Regions from separate parts of the Bermanella marisrubri genome, predicted to be linked through region 1. Evidence: predicted binding sites of a transcription regulator. Region 1 holds the regulator's gene; each other region holds the start of a gene.

Region 1 (3,355 bases):
GTGTTACCCTTAGCAGCGGCTGGCTTGTTACCGCCATGGGCAGCAGCAATTGGTATGTCTGCCAGTTCACTTATCGTTGTTTTCAACGCTTTGCGATTAAATTCACTCGCCAAACTATAAATTTCTGAGGTCAGCATGGAAATAATTTTTATAACGGTCCCTGTGACACTTGTTTTCATCGCGGTGGCCGCAGGCATATTCTTTTGGGCTAGTAAAAAAGGCCAATTTGATGACCTTGACAGTCCTGCCCACCGAATTCTCTTTGATGAAGATCAGGGCCCCAATAAAAAGGACAAAAACGCATCGGAGAAAGAACTATCCGAAAGCGCTGAGCAAGACAAAGATTCCTCTCAAACCAAATAATTTGTAATCATGAATGAACCCCTTACATTCCTGACCGCTTGGCTTTTAGGTCTCATGGGTAGCGTCCACTGTATGGGCATGTGCGGCGGCATCGTTGGCGCACTTTCCATGAATGGACCCAAGCCAACACTGCAGCTGGGGTACCATATAGGGAGAATCTTGACCTATGGCGCTTTAGGTTTTGCAGCAGGCATCATTGGACTGTGGTTAAGTGAAAGCCACAGTAATGTCGGCCTAGTTTTACGAACCATATCTGGGATCTTATTAATCTTGATGGGGTTTTATCTAGCAGGACAAACTCAAATGCTTGCGTGGATCGAGCGTGCCGGCAGCGGCCTTTGGCGACGACTACAACCTCTCAGCAAAGGCCTTATCCCTACACACTCATTAAAGCAAGCCATTCCACTCGGTATGGTTTGGGGTTTCCTGCCTTGTGGTTTAGTCTACAGTACTCTGAGTTGGGCTTTAGTAGCCGCTGATCCAGTCAAAAGTGCGAGCTTAATGATGGTATTTGGCTTAGGTAATTTACCCGCCCTCTTTAGCTTTGCCCTGTTAACTCAACAGCTTACAAAGTTGAAGTCAAAGACATGGGTCAAGTTAATGTCTGGTACTTTTGTGGTAGGATTTGGAGTGTGGACACTCTATGCCACATGGTCGACTCAAATCTAACTTCTTACTGCACATGTTTGCAGCCTAAGTTAAGCACTGTTGCTCTTGACTAAGCAAATGGTTTTACCCAACATTTAGGTTATAGGTGCTAATAACATGCACCGTGCCAAGATTGAAGGATTGTTTATGGCAGTTGATAAAAACATTATTTCCCTGGCAAAAAGCGGTGCTGGTAAACCCCACTGCAGTACATGCAGTCTAAGCTCGCTTTGCCTACCGATTGCTCTAGATAACGAAGATCTTGATGCACTAGACGAGATCATCAAACGTGGTCGTCCGCTGCAAAAAGGCGAAACTCTGTTTAAACAAGGCGACGATTTCAAAGCGGTATACGCCATTCGTACAGGGGCAATTAAGAGCTACACCGTTGCGCCCAGTGGTGAAGAGCAGATCACAGGCTTTCATCTAGCCAGTGAAATCGTGGGCCTATCTGGCTATAGCGAAGAAAGCTACCCGCTGACAGCAAAAGCCTTGGAAACCACGACTGTTTGTGAACTGCCTTTAGACAAGTTAGACAGCCTTTGTGACGAAATTCCAGGGTTACGTCGCCAAATGATGCGTAATATGAGTGGCGAAATTCGTCAGGATCAGCAAATGATGCTGCAATTATCGAAAAAAACCGCTGACGAACGCCTAGCTTATTTTCTACTGGATCTAAGTAGCCGTTTCGAGCGCCGTGGTTTTTCACCCAAGACCTTCCGACTCTCAATGTCTCGTGTGGATATCAGTAACTATTTAGGTCTTGCAGTAGAAACTGTCAGCCGCATATTTACCCGTATGCAAAAGAGCGAGCTCATTAGTACGGAAGGTAAAGAAGTCACACTCTTGGACATTCATGGCCTTAATAAGCTTGCCGGCAATCCTGATATTAAAGCGTCCTGTGAACATAGCATCTGATTATTTACCTGATTTTGCACAGGTCTGTCGTGAAGGATAGGTCTGTGCCTACAACTTTAGTCTTACTAATTCTCGCATTTCTCTCTAACCCTCTCTTTTATAAGCAAAAATAAAATTGCAAGTATTTTTTGCATTTTGTCAGTTTCCATCTAATGTTCAGTATAGAAAACAGAAACATGAGATTTTGCGTGATAGTAGATGCTAACTCGCTGATACAAAATCATTAAAAGGAAAGGAAGACATGGGAATCTGTCCCAGCGAGCTAATACACTTGGTGATTCGCCCCACCCTCAAATACTTGGGCGAAGATAACGAAGATGCCCGTTTTCTTCTTATGGCTACTGCTGCCATGGAATCAGAACTGGGGTTTCACCTTATTGGCAGTAAGCATAAAGGCATTGGCGTTTACCAAATAAGTGCCAAATGCCACCGCAACGTTTGGGATAAATATCTCGTCAATAACCCTGAGCTAGCAAGTAAAGTTCGAGGATTGGCAAGCCAACATGAGTTTCTAGCCAATCCTCACCAAGAATTGGCGACTAATCTTCGCTATGCCACGGCTATTGCTTGGTTGATCTATAAACGTAAGACCAGTGATATACCCAAAGCAAGAGATCTAGACTCAGTAGCGCGCTTTTGGCGCCGCCACTTTCACAGTCGTCCTCACGCTAGCGTTGAACGCTTCATGGAACGGGTTAAACCCCTCCTAGAGGCGGACTGCCGCGCCGCGTAACATCCATGGGCCAGGTCTGTCAGCGGGTTACAAACCTGAGTAGGAACCCGCGCGGATTTACGTTAGAATCCGCGCCCTAGTTCTAGGTTAAACCGAGTCGTATCATGGTCCAATTTGTTGATGCTAGCGCCACTGCCTTAAATGCAGAAACGTCGCCGGCGGAAAAAAAGCAAAAAACCGAATTCAATAAACTGCAAAAACGCTTGCGCCGTGAAGTTGGCCGAGCTATTGCAGACTTCAATATGATCGAAGACGGTGACCGTATCATGGTGTGCCTATCCGGCGGTAAAGACAGCTACACCATGCTTGATATCCTGCAGAATTTGCAGAAAAGCGCCCCAGTTTCGTTCGAATTAGTCGCGGTCAACCTTGACCAAAAACAACCCGGCTTTCCAGAACATGTTCTACCTGAATACCTAGACTCATTGGATATCGAATACTACATCGTCAACCGAGATACCTACTCTGTCGTAAAAGAAAAGGTACCCGAAGGTCGTACTACATGCGGTTTATGTTCACGTTTGAGACGTGGCACCTTATATGGCTTTGCTGAGGATATCGGTGCGAATAAAGTCGCTTTGGGTCACCATCGTGACGACATCGTAGAAACCATGTTTCTCAATATGTTTTATGGTGCTCGTCTAGCCGCTATGCCGCCAAAACTGCTGTCTGACGATAAACGCAACATCGTCA
Region 2 (3,355 bases), 1.6 Mb from region 1:
ATTGCGGAAACTTAATTTGGACGTAATGTTATATCGCCAACCCAATGTGGAATGTAGGCTGATGTCTTCACGTAACTTGCTGTAAAGAGCTGTGTTGATGGCATCGTATTCACTGGCGGTAATATTGATCATCCAATAGTAGCTACTGCGTTGCGTGTGAAGGGTGGTTTGCTGAACTGAAAATCCCTGATAGCTTTTTCCATTATATTTATTGATAGATTCTTTAGCGTCATCCAAACCAAAAAATGCGCTGATAGTCCAATTACTTTTTTTCGGCGGCGATTGGTACGTAAACTTATATTGCATTTGTTGAATGTCGCCATTGGGGTTATCGTCGTATTCACTCTGTCCTAAATTAAAACCTATCCCATAACTTGCGCCATTAGGCTGTCGCCAACGACCGTTTCCTAAGAAGGAAAGAGTGCTGAGAAATGACTCGGAATCAAGCAAGACACTTTGATATCGACCAGTGAGACGCCAACGAATGGGACCTGTAAAGAAACCGTATGCGCCCTCTGCAATTAATGTATCCAGGTCATATAGAGATGTCTCACTATTGGCTCGTTTATTATAGATAGCGCGAACATCTAAGCTTTGGGTTTTACTAATTGGCCTAAGATAGGCGAAATGAATAAGGGTAGACCAGTAAGCACTTGCGGTTTCTTTTGCATCCTCACTCAATACGATATCTACTGGAAAAATCAATTCTTCTTGAGGTAGTTCATCTTCACTGGTGGCACTGTTGATATTGCTGTCGTATCCACCGGCTAAATCTAACGCAAGCATGAATTCAGGCTCTACTTGACGATAGAGCTCGGCGATCTTGTCTAAAAATGTTTTTACATTATTGCGTACAGGTGCTGGCGGGTTTTGCTTTAGTACTTGTTTGAATTCTGATTCCGAGCGCTTTAAGTTACGCAAATAAAAATGTACTCGGGCCAGTTCTAATCGATATCTAGGGTTATTGGGTTGGTAAAACAGGAGACGTTCGAAGGCAAACAAGGCTTCATCAAAATGCCCTGTTTCTATTGCGGCTAAACCATAATAAAAATCAAAGCTTGGTCGACCCTCTTCATTGTTTCGTATAGAGGATGCCAAAGAATAGGCTTGATCAAACTGTCTAGCGTTTACCAGCAATTCTAGTTGTTTTAATTGCTTTTCAGTTTCCTGAATATCTGGAGTTGAGTCTTGTGCATTTGATGGGTGGGCAACCATCAACATAAAAAACAACGTTAATACTAACGAGGAATTAAACGACATGATAAGTGATGATTTCAGCATATGGATGACCAGGGTTCCTTCCTTCTCAATTGAGTTTAGCAGTGATCATAAAAAACGCAGGCTGGGCTACACTAAATGAAAGGCTTATTTTAGAAGGCGCTATCACGGGGCTAAGAGCGGGATTAGGAATGAAGAAAATCAATTCATTAACACGCGGTAAGATGTTGATTATTCTCAATAAAGTGCCGTTTTTTAAGGAGTTTAGCTCGTTTGAACGTGAGCGCATTGTAGATAATAATGCAGCGTTTTATGTAGCCAATGAAGATGAATTTATTATTGAACAAGGAACCTTGGATACTGCGTTTTATATCCTTATGAGTGGTACTGCTCGGGTTGTGCTTGATGGGCGCAATGAAATCTTAGCAGAAATGCATCCAGGAGAGTTCTTTGGAGAAATTGCCTTTATTCAGAATGTACCCAGAAGCAGTCACGTTATCGCAAATGAAACATGTATTATGTTGAAAGTGGACCGTAGGTTATTAGGTGCTTTGAATTCGGATATAAGAGAGAAATTTAAAGATCAGATTATATATAAGCTGGCTAATATGATTACAAAGAATAATGAGGCGCCAAAGGAGACCCCGAGTCAGAATCGACCAAACCAAGCTCCTTTTCAGGAAACTTGATTCAAATCAGGTTTTAAAGCAGCTTCTTGTTCTTGACCTGCCCTTATTGATACACGTCAATTTTAATTCTCAGACCACTGCTATGTTTAAGTCATGACTTAACATGATTCAGGCGCACAGCCTAAGTGAGGTGGCAAATGTACATAGATGAATATGTAATCGCGGGACTAATCATCGTGGGTTTAACTATCGCATTTTTCGGTGGTTTCTACCGTGCGATTAAGAATGACATCAAAAAACATGGTGATGGTAGCGAGCAATCTCATACTTAAACATTGAATTCGATAGTTCGCAGATTTGAGAAATGCTACGAATTATGTAACCGAGTTACTCCGGTAACAACCCCTCTGATATAGCAGAGTAGTGCTATTATTTGCCGACCTTAAGTTTAAGGTCGGCTTTTTTGTTTATGCAGTCATTGAATCAGCAATAGCTTTTCCGCAGCAGTGGCCACTTGCCCATGCCCACTGGAAATTAAAGCCGCCTAAGTGCCCGGTCACATCCAGAACTTCTCCGATGAAATACAAGCCTTTTACTGATTTAGCTTCAAAGGTTTTGCTACTCACTTCATCAGTGTCGACTCCGCCCAGGGTGACTTCTGCTTTTTTATAGCCTTCAGTGCCGCTGGGAATAAACTGCCAGTTTTGGAAACGCTCTGCTATGGACGTCAAGTCTTTGTGCTTGTACTGCTGTAAAGGTTTGGACAAATCAAAATCTTGGCAAAAGGCTTCGATCAGCCGTTCAGGAAAGTGCTGCCTAAGAACCGTATTGAGTTGCTTGTTGGGCTGGTTCTGTTGAGCATCTTTAAAAAACTGCGCCAGATCGATATCCGGAAGCATGCACACGGTGACGCTTTGACCAGGTTTCCAGTAGCTACTAATTTGCAGTATGGCTGGGCCAGATAGCCCTTTGTGAGTAAATAAAATGTTTTCACGAAAACTCATATCGCGACAACTCACCATAGCATCAATTGCAACCCCGCTCAGATTTTTGAGTGGAGCTAGGTCCCGTGCATCTAGTGTAAAAGGTACCAAACCTGGTCGTGTTTCTGTGATGTTTAATCCAAACTTTTTTGCCAACTTATGGCCAAAATCGGTGGCACCCATAGTAGGGAAACTCATAGCTCCAGAGGCGACAACGAGGGCGTGACATTCAATAACGCCTTGGTTGGTATTAAGTATAAAACCATTTTCTTGTTGGCTTACGGTTTCCATAGTGCAATTCAATCGGATCGTTACCCCTAGTTCATCGCAACGGTTAAGCAGCATATCCAGAATAGCTTGGCTTTTATTGTCACTAAATAATTGGCCGAGCTTTTTCTCGTGCCAAGGCAAACCGACGCGATCAACTTCTGCAATGAAATCCCATTGCGTGTAGCGCTTTAAAGCGGATTTACAGAAGTGAGGGTTCTGGCTTAAATAGTTGCTAGGTTCGGTATACATATTGGT
Region 3 (3,355 bases), 1.3 Mb from region 1:
TTTTTGCAAAAGTTGCGCCGCGCGTTTAGCAAAATAGGTGAGGATGCCATCAGCACCCGCCCGTTTGAAACTCATCAGGCTTTCCATCATCACAGCGTCACCATCGAGCCAACCATTTTGCGCAGCTGCCATATGCATAGCGTATTCACCACTGACCTGATAGACAAAAGTCGGTGCTTTTAATTCCTCTTTCACACGGCGTACGATATCCAAATACGGCATGCCCGGTTTGATCATTACCATGTCGGCGCCTTCGGCTAAATCCAAAGCCACCTCATGTAATGCTTCATCGCTATTGGCGGGGTCCATTTGGTAACTGGACTTGTTGCTTTTACCTAGATTAGCAGCACTGCCTACGGCGTCGCGGAAAGGTCCATAATAGGCCGACGCATATTTCGCACTATAGGCAAGGATACGAGTATTCACATGTCCTTGCGCTTCCAATGCTTCGCGAATTTCTTGGACTCGACCATCCATCATATCACTGGGGGCCACCACGTCGGCCCCTGCTGCTGCATGACTCAGGGCTTGCTTAACCAAGGTATCGACAGTGACATCATTTAGCACATAGCCGTCTTCATCAATGATGCCGTCTTGACCATGAGTGGTGAAAGGATCCAGTGCTACATCGGTAATCACGCCCAGTTCTGGCACCGCTTGTTTGATGGCGCGCACCGCACGCTGGGCTAAGCCATCGGGATTGTAAGCTTCTTCGGCTAGTTCGGTTTTCGCTTCCATGGGTGTCACAGGGAAAAGCGCGACGGCTGGAATCCCAAGCTTGAATACCTCTTCACACTCTTTCACCGCTAGATCAATGCTCAAACGTTGGATACCTGGCATAGAAGCAATATCCTCTACCTGATTTGTCCCTTCTAGTATGAACATTGGATAGATTAAGTCATTGGCGCTTAACGTATTCTCACGCATCATACGGCGGCTGAAGTCGCTAGCACGCATACGGCGCATGCGGGTAAGTGGAAATAGGCGTTGAGCGTCGGAAAAGGCCATGGAATACTCCGAAAGAAAAAACAGACTGCGGGTAACACCATTTTAAGCAATTTTTTTTTTATTGCTATGTTTACCAAGGATTGAACGATTTATGAAAGAAGAATTATCGAAAACTGAGCTGCAATTAGCACTTAATTTTATGCAGCAAATTCCGTTCAATAATCACATCGGTTTAGAAGTCCATAATTTTGAGAACGATGAGGCGGTGTTTAAATTGAAAATGCGTGATGAGCTGGTGGGTAATTGGTTACACGGTATTTTACATGGTGGTGTCATCGCATCGGCTTTGGATGTTGCTGGCGGTACGGCAGCCCTTGTAGGTGCCTATCGTCGTCAAGAGGATCTGCCAAAGGAGGAACGTGTTAAAAATCTGAGCAAACTGGGTACTATTGATATGCGGGTTGATTATCTTCGTCCTGGTAAGGGTAAAGAGTTTTATGCGAGCGCCAGTATTTTGCGAATTGGTTCTAAGGTTGCGGTGACGCGCATGGAATTTAAAAACGAGGAAGATGAATTAATCGCCGTCGGCACAGGGACGTATATGTGTGGCTAGAAGCTTAATGAAAACCTCTGGCGGTAATTGACTTAGGTCATGCCAACTTTGCTTTTTAAAGGCGAAACACTGTTTTACGCATTTTCTTGATAATTGCATTTGTTTTTTGTATTAGCGTTATCTAATATAGATGCACTCCTACTTTAACGCCGGAGGCATCTATGGAACTAGATCCCCTTGTCCTGTCCCGCTTGCAGTTTGCATTCGTGGTTTCTTTTCACGCTATATTCCCTGTTTTTACCATTGGTTTGGCCTCGTATATTGCCGTTTTAGAAGGCATTGCTTTCAAAACCCAAAATCCGGTTTGGACGCGCTTGTCACAGTTTTGGATCAAAGTCTTTGCTGTCGTATTCGGTATGGGCGTCGTGTCCGGCATTGTGATGGCTTTCCAATTTGGTACCAACTGGAGCAACTTTGCTTATGCCAGTGCCAACTTTCTTGGACCAATACTGAGCTATGAAGTGGTTACTGCTTTTTTCTTAGAAGCGGCATTCTTAGGTGTGCTGCTATTTGGTCGAGATAAAGTACCGCCGGGCATCTATCTTATGTCCGCTATTTTAGTTGCTGTGGGCACATTTATTTCCTCATTCTGGATACTGGCTGCTAACAGCTGGATGCATACTCCAGCAGGTGTCGAATTCCGTGGTGAGCTCTTGTATGTGACGTCATGGTTTGATGCAATTTTCAATGAATCTTTGCCTTACCGTTTTGCTCATATGGCATTGGCGTCGTTTCTGACAGGTGGCTTTGTGGTTGCCGGTGTGAGCGCTTGGTATTTAATGAATAATCGTGAAGTCGAAGCAAATCGAAAAGCCTTGTCCATGACACTCTGGTTGCTTCTATTCTTAACCCCGCTTCAAGCTTGGATTGGTGACTTGCATGGTTTGAACACACTAGAGCATCAGCCAACAAAAGTAGCGGCAATGGAAGGTAATTGGGAAACTCAAGGCAATGTTCCGCTTTTGTTGTTTGCATGGCCTGATAAAGAAACGCAAAGCAATCATTTTGAAATTGGCATCCCTAATGGTGCTAGTTGGATTCTCAAGCATTCAGCAGATGGTGTGATTCCTGGTTTGAAAGAAGTTGAGCCAGACATGCAACCGCCTGTGTGGGGTGTATTTTGGTCGTTTCGTGTGATGGTTGGTATCGGTCTTCTTATGATCGCCGTGGCGTTTGCAGGATTCGTATTACGCTTGCGTGGACAACTTTGGAATAAACACTGGTACTTAAAAACCTTACAGTTCATGAGCATCACCCCTTTCATTGCTGTATTAGCGGGTTGGTTTACGACTGAGATGGGACGTGCTCCATGGTTGATATACGGTGAGATGACTTTGGAGCAGGGATTAACACCATCGTTAACAGGTTGGATGGCTTTAACGACCTTAATTGGTTACATCATCGTTTATGCCTTGGTCTTTACTGGCGGTCTCTATTACGTCATGCGTATTCTGCGCGATGGTTTGGAATACAAACCTCATGAAGCGGACGATGATCCTAGCCACAGAGCAAAACGCCCTATGTCTGCAGTTGATGTACCCTTTGAAGAAGGAGCGCAATAATGGAACCGTATTTTGATCTTGTGCCTATTTGGGCTGGCATTATTGGCTTTGGCGTTATCATGTATGTGCTGATGGATGGCTTCGACTTAGGTCAAGGAATCTTGTTTCCCTTTGCACCTGATGAACAGGCGCGCGACGTGATGATGAACTCCGTCGCACCTGTTTGGGATGGCAATGAAACTTGGTTAGTTCTGGGTGGAGCCGGTTTGTTAGCAGCTTTTCCTCTCGTTTA
Region 4 (3,355 bases), 130 kb from region 1:
TGAAGATCACCTGCCCGTCGAGCTTGCTCCATTTCAACCTTGGCTTCTTCCAGTGCCTCTTTTGCCTGCTTACTACCTTCAAGAGACAACTTTTCTTGCTTCCAAACGTCTTCTAGTTCGACATACTCTCGGCCTAACTTGTTAATCTCACCGTTGATCTCATTCAGGCGTTTTTTACTGCCTTCATCACTTTCCTTATTAAGCGCTTCTCGTTCAATTTTCAGTTGAATCAAACGACGCTCTAAGCGATCCATTTCTTGGGGCTTACTGTCTATTTCCATTCGAATAATGGACGCGGCCTCATCAATCAGGTCAATGGCTTTATCCGGCAATTGACGATCGGTAATGTAACGCGTTGATAACTTGGCCGCTGCAATAATGGCTCCATCAGTAATTTGCACACCATGATGTACCTCGTAGCGCTCTTTCAAGCCTCGTAATATGGCCACAGTATCTTCTTCTGATGGCTCGTCTACCAACACTTTTTGGAAACGACGCTCAAGTGCTGCGTCTTTTTCAATATATTCACGGTACTCATCAAGCGTAGTAGCACCAACGCAATGCAGTTCGCCGCGACTTAAAGCTGGCTTCAACATGTTGCCAGCATCAAGAGCGCCGTCAGTTTTACCAGCGCCTACCATTGTATGAATCTCATCAATGAACAAGACGATATTACCTTCTTGTTTACTGACTTCTTTCAAAACATTTTTCAGCCGCTCTTCAAAATCTCCTCGGAATTTAGCCCCTGCTAACAGGGAGCCCATATCCAAAGACAAAATGCGCTTGTTACGCAAACCTTCTGGCACCTCTCCATCCACAATACGCTGCGCTAAGCCTTCAATAATGGCGGTTTTACCAACACCAGGCGCTCCAATTAAAACTGGGTTATTCTTTGTGCGACGCTGTAGTACTTGAATAGTGCGGCGAATCTCATCATCACGACCAATCACCGGATCAAGCTTACCCTCTTCAGCTCTTGCTGTTAGATCAACGGTAAACTTATCGAGTGCCTGACGATTATCTTCTGCGTTAGGGTCATCAACCGATTCACCTTGGCGCACAGTATCAATAGCCCGCTCTACTTTTTCTTTATTTAGGCCCAAGTCGTTCAACGCTTTACCTGTGTCACCTTTCTCTTCAAGAGCGGCCAATAACACAAGATCACTTGAAATATATTGATCACCTCGCTTTTGCGCCAAACGATCCGTAAGGTTCAGTACTCGACCAAGTTCTGAAGAAACACTTAGATTTCCATCAGGGCTACTAACGACAGGTAAGTTACCCAATACCCCTTCCAATTTCTGACGCAACGAACCAGCTTGAACCCCTAAACCTTGCAATAAAGGACGAATGCCACCTGGTGCCTGCTCCAACAAAGCTAAAAGCAGGTGTGCTGTTTCAATTTGATTATGGTCTTTGCCCAACGCTAGGGACTGAGCATCAGACAAAGCTTGCTGTAAGCTACTGGTAAACTTTTCCATTCTCATGAGCGATGCCTCATACGTTCAATTTGCTTATGGCTAAGTAATGGTGGCTGACTAGTTTTTTTCAAGTAACCAATGGAACAAGTTCTTTCACGACTTTGACTTGGGTCAACAACTCAACACTGTATAATGCGCCGTTTTAGATAAATGACTTCTATGCCCAATCAGGTATTACAAGGGGCTCTCTTGATTCTAGTCGGAGAAGCCTTGCTCGCCATAATGGGTGCTATCATTAAGCACCTTAGCCAAGAATTACCTACCGAGCTTATTGTGTTCTACCGCAATCTATTTGGCTTATTTATGCTGGCGCCATTGCTCTATCACAACGGCCTCAGTTCACTAAAAACGCACAGAATTCATCTACATCTATTACGGGCTGCTGTGGGCCTTACCGCCATGTACGGCTTTTTTTATGTCATCGCACATATGCCTTTAGCAGAAGCCTTTCTAGTTAAACTCACCACACCATTTTTCTTGCCTATTATTGCTGGCATTTGGCTGGCCGAAAGTATTTCACGACGCAATATAGTAGCGATTATCATTGGCTTTATCGGCGTGGTATTTATCCTAAAGCCAGGAACCGAGAACTTTACGCCAGTGGCCTTAATTGGCTTGGGTGCAGCATTCTTGGCCGGCGCGGCAAAGGTCTGTATTCGTAAAATGGGCAATACTGAAAGCTCAGTAAGCATCGTCTTTTACTTCGCCGCCATCAGCTCTTTACTATCGGTTATTCCTCTGTTTTGGGCTTGGCAGTGGCCTCAAGCACATCATTGGCCATGGATCGTTTTAATGGGTATTGTGGCCACTATGGGTCAGCTCGCCCTAACACGCGCCTATCGTATAGCCAATCCCGGCCAAATCGGTCCATATGTGTATAGCTCAGTTATTTATGGGGCAAGTTTGGGTTGGATCGTTTGGGGCGAAACACTGCTCATTAGCACACTAATTGGCAGCGCATTTATCGTCATTGCAGGACTTTGGAATATAAAACGGCAATAACCTCTTTTTTCATATGAGTTTTATTGCTAGATTTAAAAGATCGAGCTTGGATGAAACTCATTATGCTAAAGCACTGGTTTATTGCAATCTTGCTGGCAGTTAATGCGCCCATCACGCTGTCTAATGAATCAAAACCAGCCACCATCATCAGCGTTGGCGCATACGAATTCCCTCCTTTCTTTGAAACCAGCAATGGCACATATGGCGGTCTCACACCACTATTACTCGATGCCTTCAATGAAATACAAAATGATTATGTCTTCAAGCTTACTCTAACCAGCCCCAAACGACGCTATATCGATTTTGAACGAGGTCGCATCCAAATGCTGTTCTTTGAAGACCCCAAATGGGGCTGGAACGGTTACCCCGTGGTGACAAGCGAGGCTTTTTTAAAAGGCGGAGAAGTGTTTATTGCTAGAAATAACAAAACGACAAACAAAACCGCTTTCAAAAATATCGAGCAACGGCGTATTACAGCTATGCTTGGCTATCATTATCAGTTTGCAGATTGGGACAGCGATGCCAAACGCCTTAAGGAACGCTTTAATATTAGTCTACTCAGTCACTCAGGAGCCATTATCAAACAAGTTGTTAGAGGCAAAGCTGAAATTGGCATAGTCAGCAAAGCGTTCCTAGACCGCGAACTATTCAGAGATCCTAAACTAAAAAAAGTACTCGTTTTCTCCGACTTTTATGATCAACATTATTCCCACCGTGTCATACTCGCCAGTGATGCCAATATTTCTATTGAAACCATCAACTCGATTCTGAAGAAGCTACACAAAAACGGGAAACTAACAGAAATATTCTCCCAGTTTGGTTTATCTCCATCACCACTCTGATGATCTGTTTTTCGTTGAGCTTAACTATGT

The links. Region 1 encodes FNR, which switches genes on or off when oxygen is low (the NO sensors DNR and NnrR bind a similar motif). Its sites were predicted from a motif close to TTGATNTANATCAA; they were not measured.
Region 2: a site for FNR is predicted at 1,954-1,967, ahead of ccoM (cytochrome c oxidase subunit CcoM). Genes of this name have one in related genera too.
Region 3: a site for FNR is predicted at 1,589-1,602, ahead of HF888_RS15910 (cytochrome ubiquinol oxidase subunit I). Genes of this name have one in related genera too.
Region 4: a site for FNR is predicted at 1,583-1,596, ahead of clpB (ATP-dependent chaperone ClpB). Genes of this name have one in related genera too.

What each region holds. Positions count from the first base shown of each region.
Region 1 is NZ_CP051183.1:2,098,549-2,101,903, forward strand. Features, by position in the region: gene HF888_RS09745 (heavy metal translocating P-type ATPase) at 1-120, shown strand, start outside; gene ccoS (cbb3-type cytochrome oxidase assembly protein CcoS) at 136-363, shown strand; gene HF888_RS09755 (sulfite exporter TauE/SafE family protein) at 373-1,032, shown strand; gene fnr (fumarate/nitrate reduction transcriptional regulator Fnr) at 1,159-1,929, shown strand; gene HF888_RS09765 (hypothetical protein) at 2,171-2,662, shown strand; gene ttcA (tRNA 2-thiocytidine(32) synthetase TtcA) at 2,767-3,355, shown strand, end outside.
Region 2 is NZ_CP051183.1:526,794-530,148, forward strand. Features, by position in the region: gene HF888_RS02370 (tetratricopeptide repeat protein) at 1-1,281, opposite strand, end outside; gene HF888_RS02375 (cyclic nucleotide-binding domain-containing protein) at 1,323-1,907, shown strand; gene ccoM (cytochrome c oxidase subunit CcoM) at 2,045-2,179, shown strand; gene HF888_RS02380 (BaiN/RdsA family NAD(P)/FAD-dependent oxidoreductase) at 2,315-3,355, opposite strand, start outside.
Region 3 is NZ_CP051183.1:3,423,974-3,427,328, reverse strand. Features, by position in the region: gene hemB (porphobilinogen synthase) at 1-1,008, opposite strand, end outside; gene HF888_RS15915 (thioesterase family protein) at 1,100-1,561, shown strand; gene HF888_RS15910 (cytochrome ubiquinol oxidase subunit I) at 1,723-3,123, shown strand; gene cydB (cytochrome d ubiquinol oxidase subunit II) at 3,123-3,355, shown strand, end outside.
Region 4 is NZ_CP051183.1:1,966,494-1,969,848, forward strand. Features, by position in the region: gene clpB (ATP-dependent chaperone ClpB) at 1-1,487, opposite strand, end outside; gene HF888_RS09030 (DMT family transporter) at 1,641-2,483, shown strand; gene HF888_RS09035 (type 2 periplasmic-binding domain-containing protein) at 2,507-3,325, shown strand.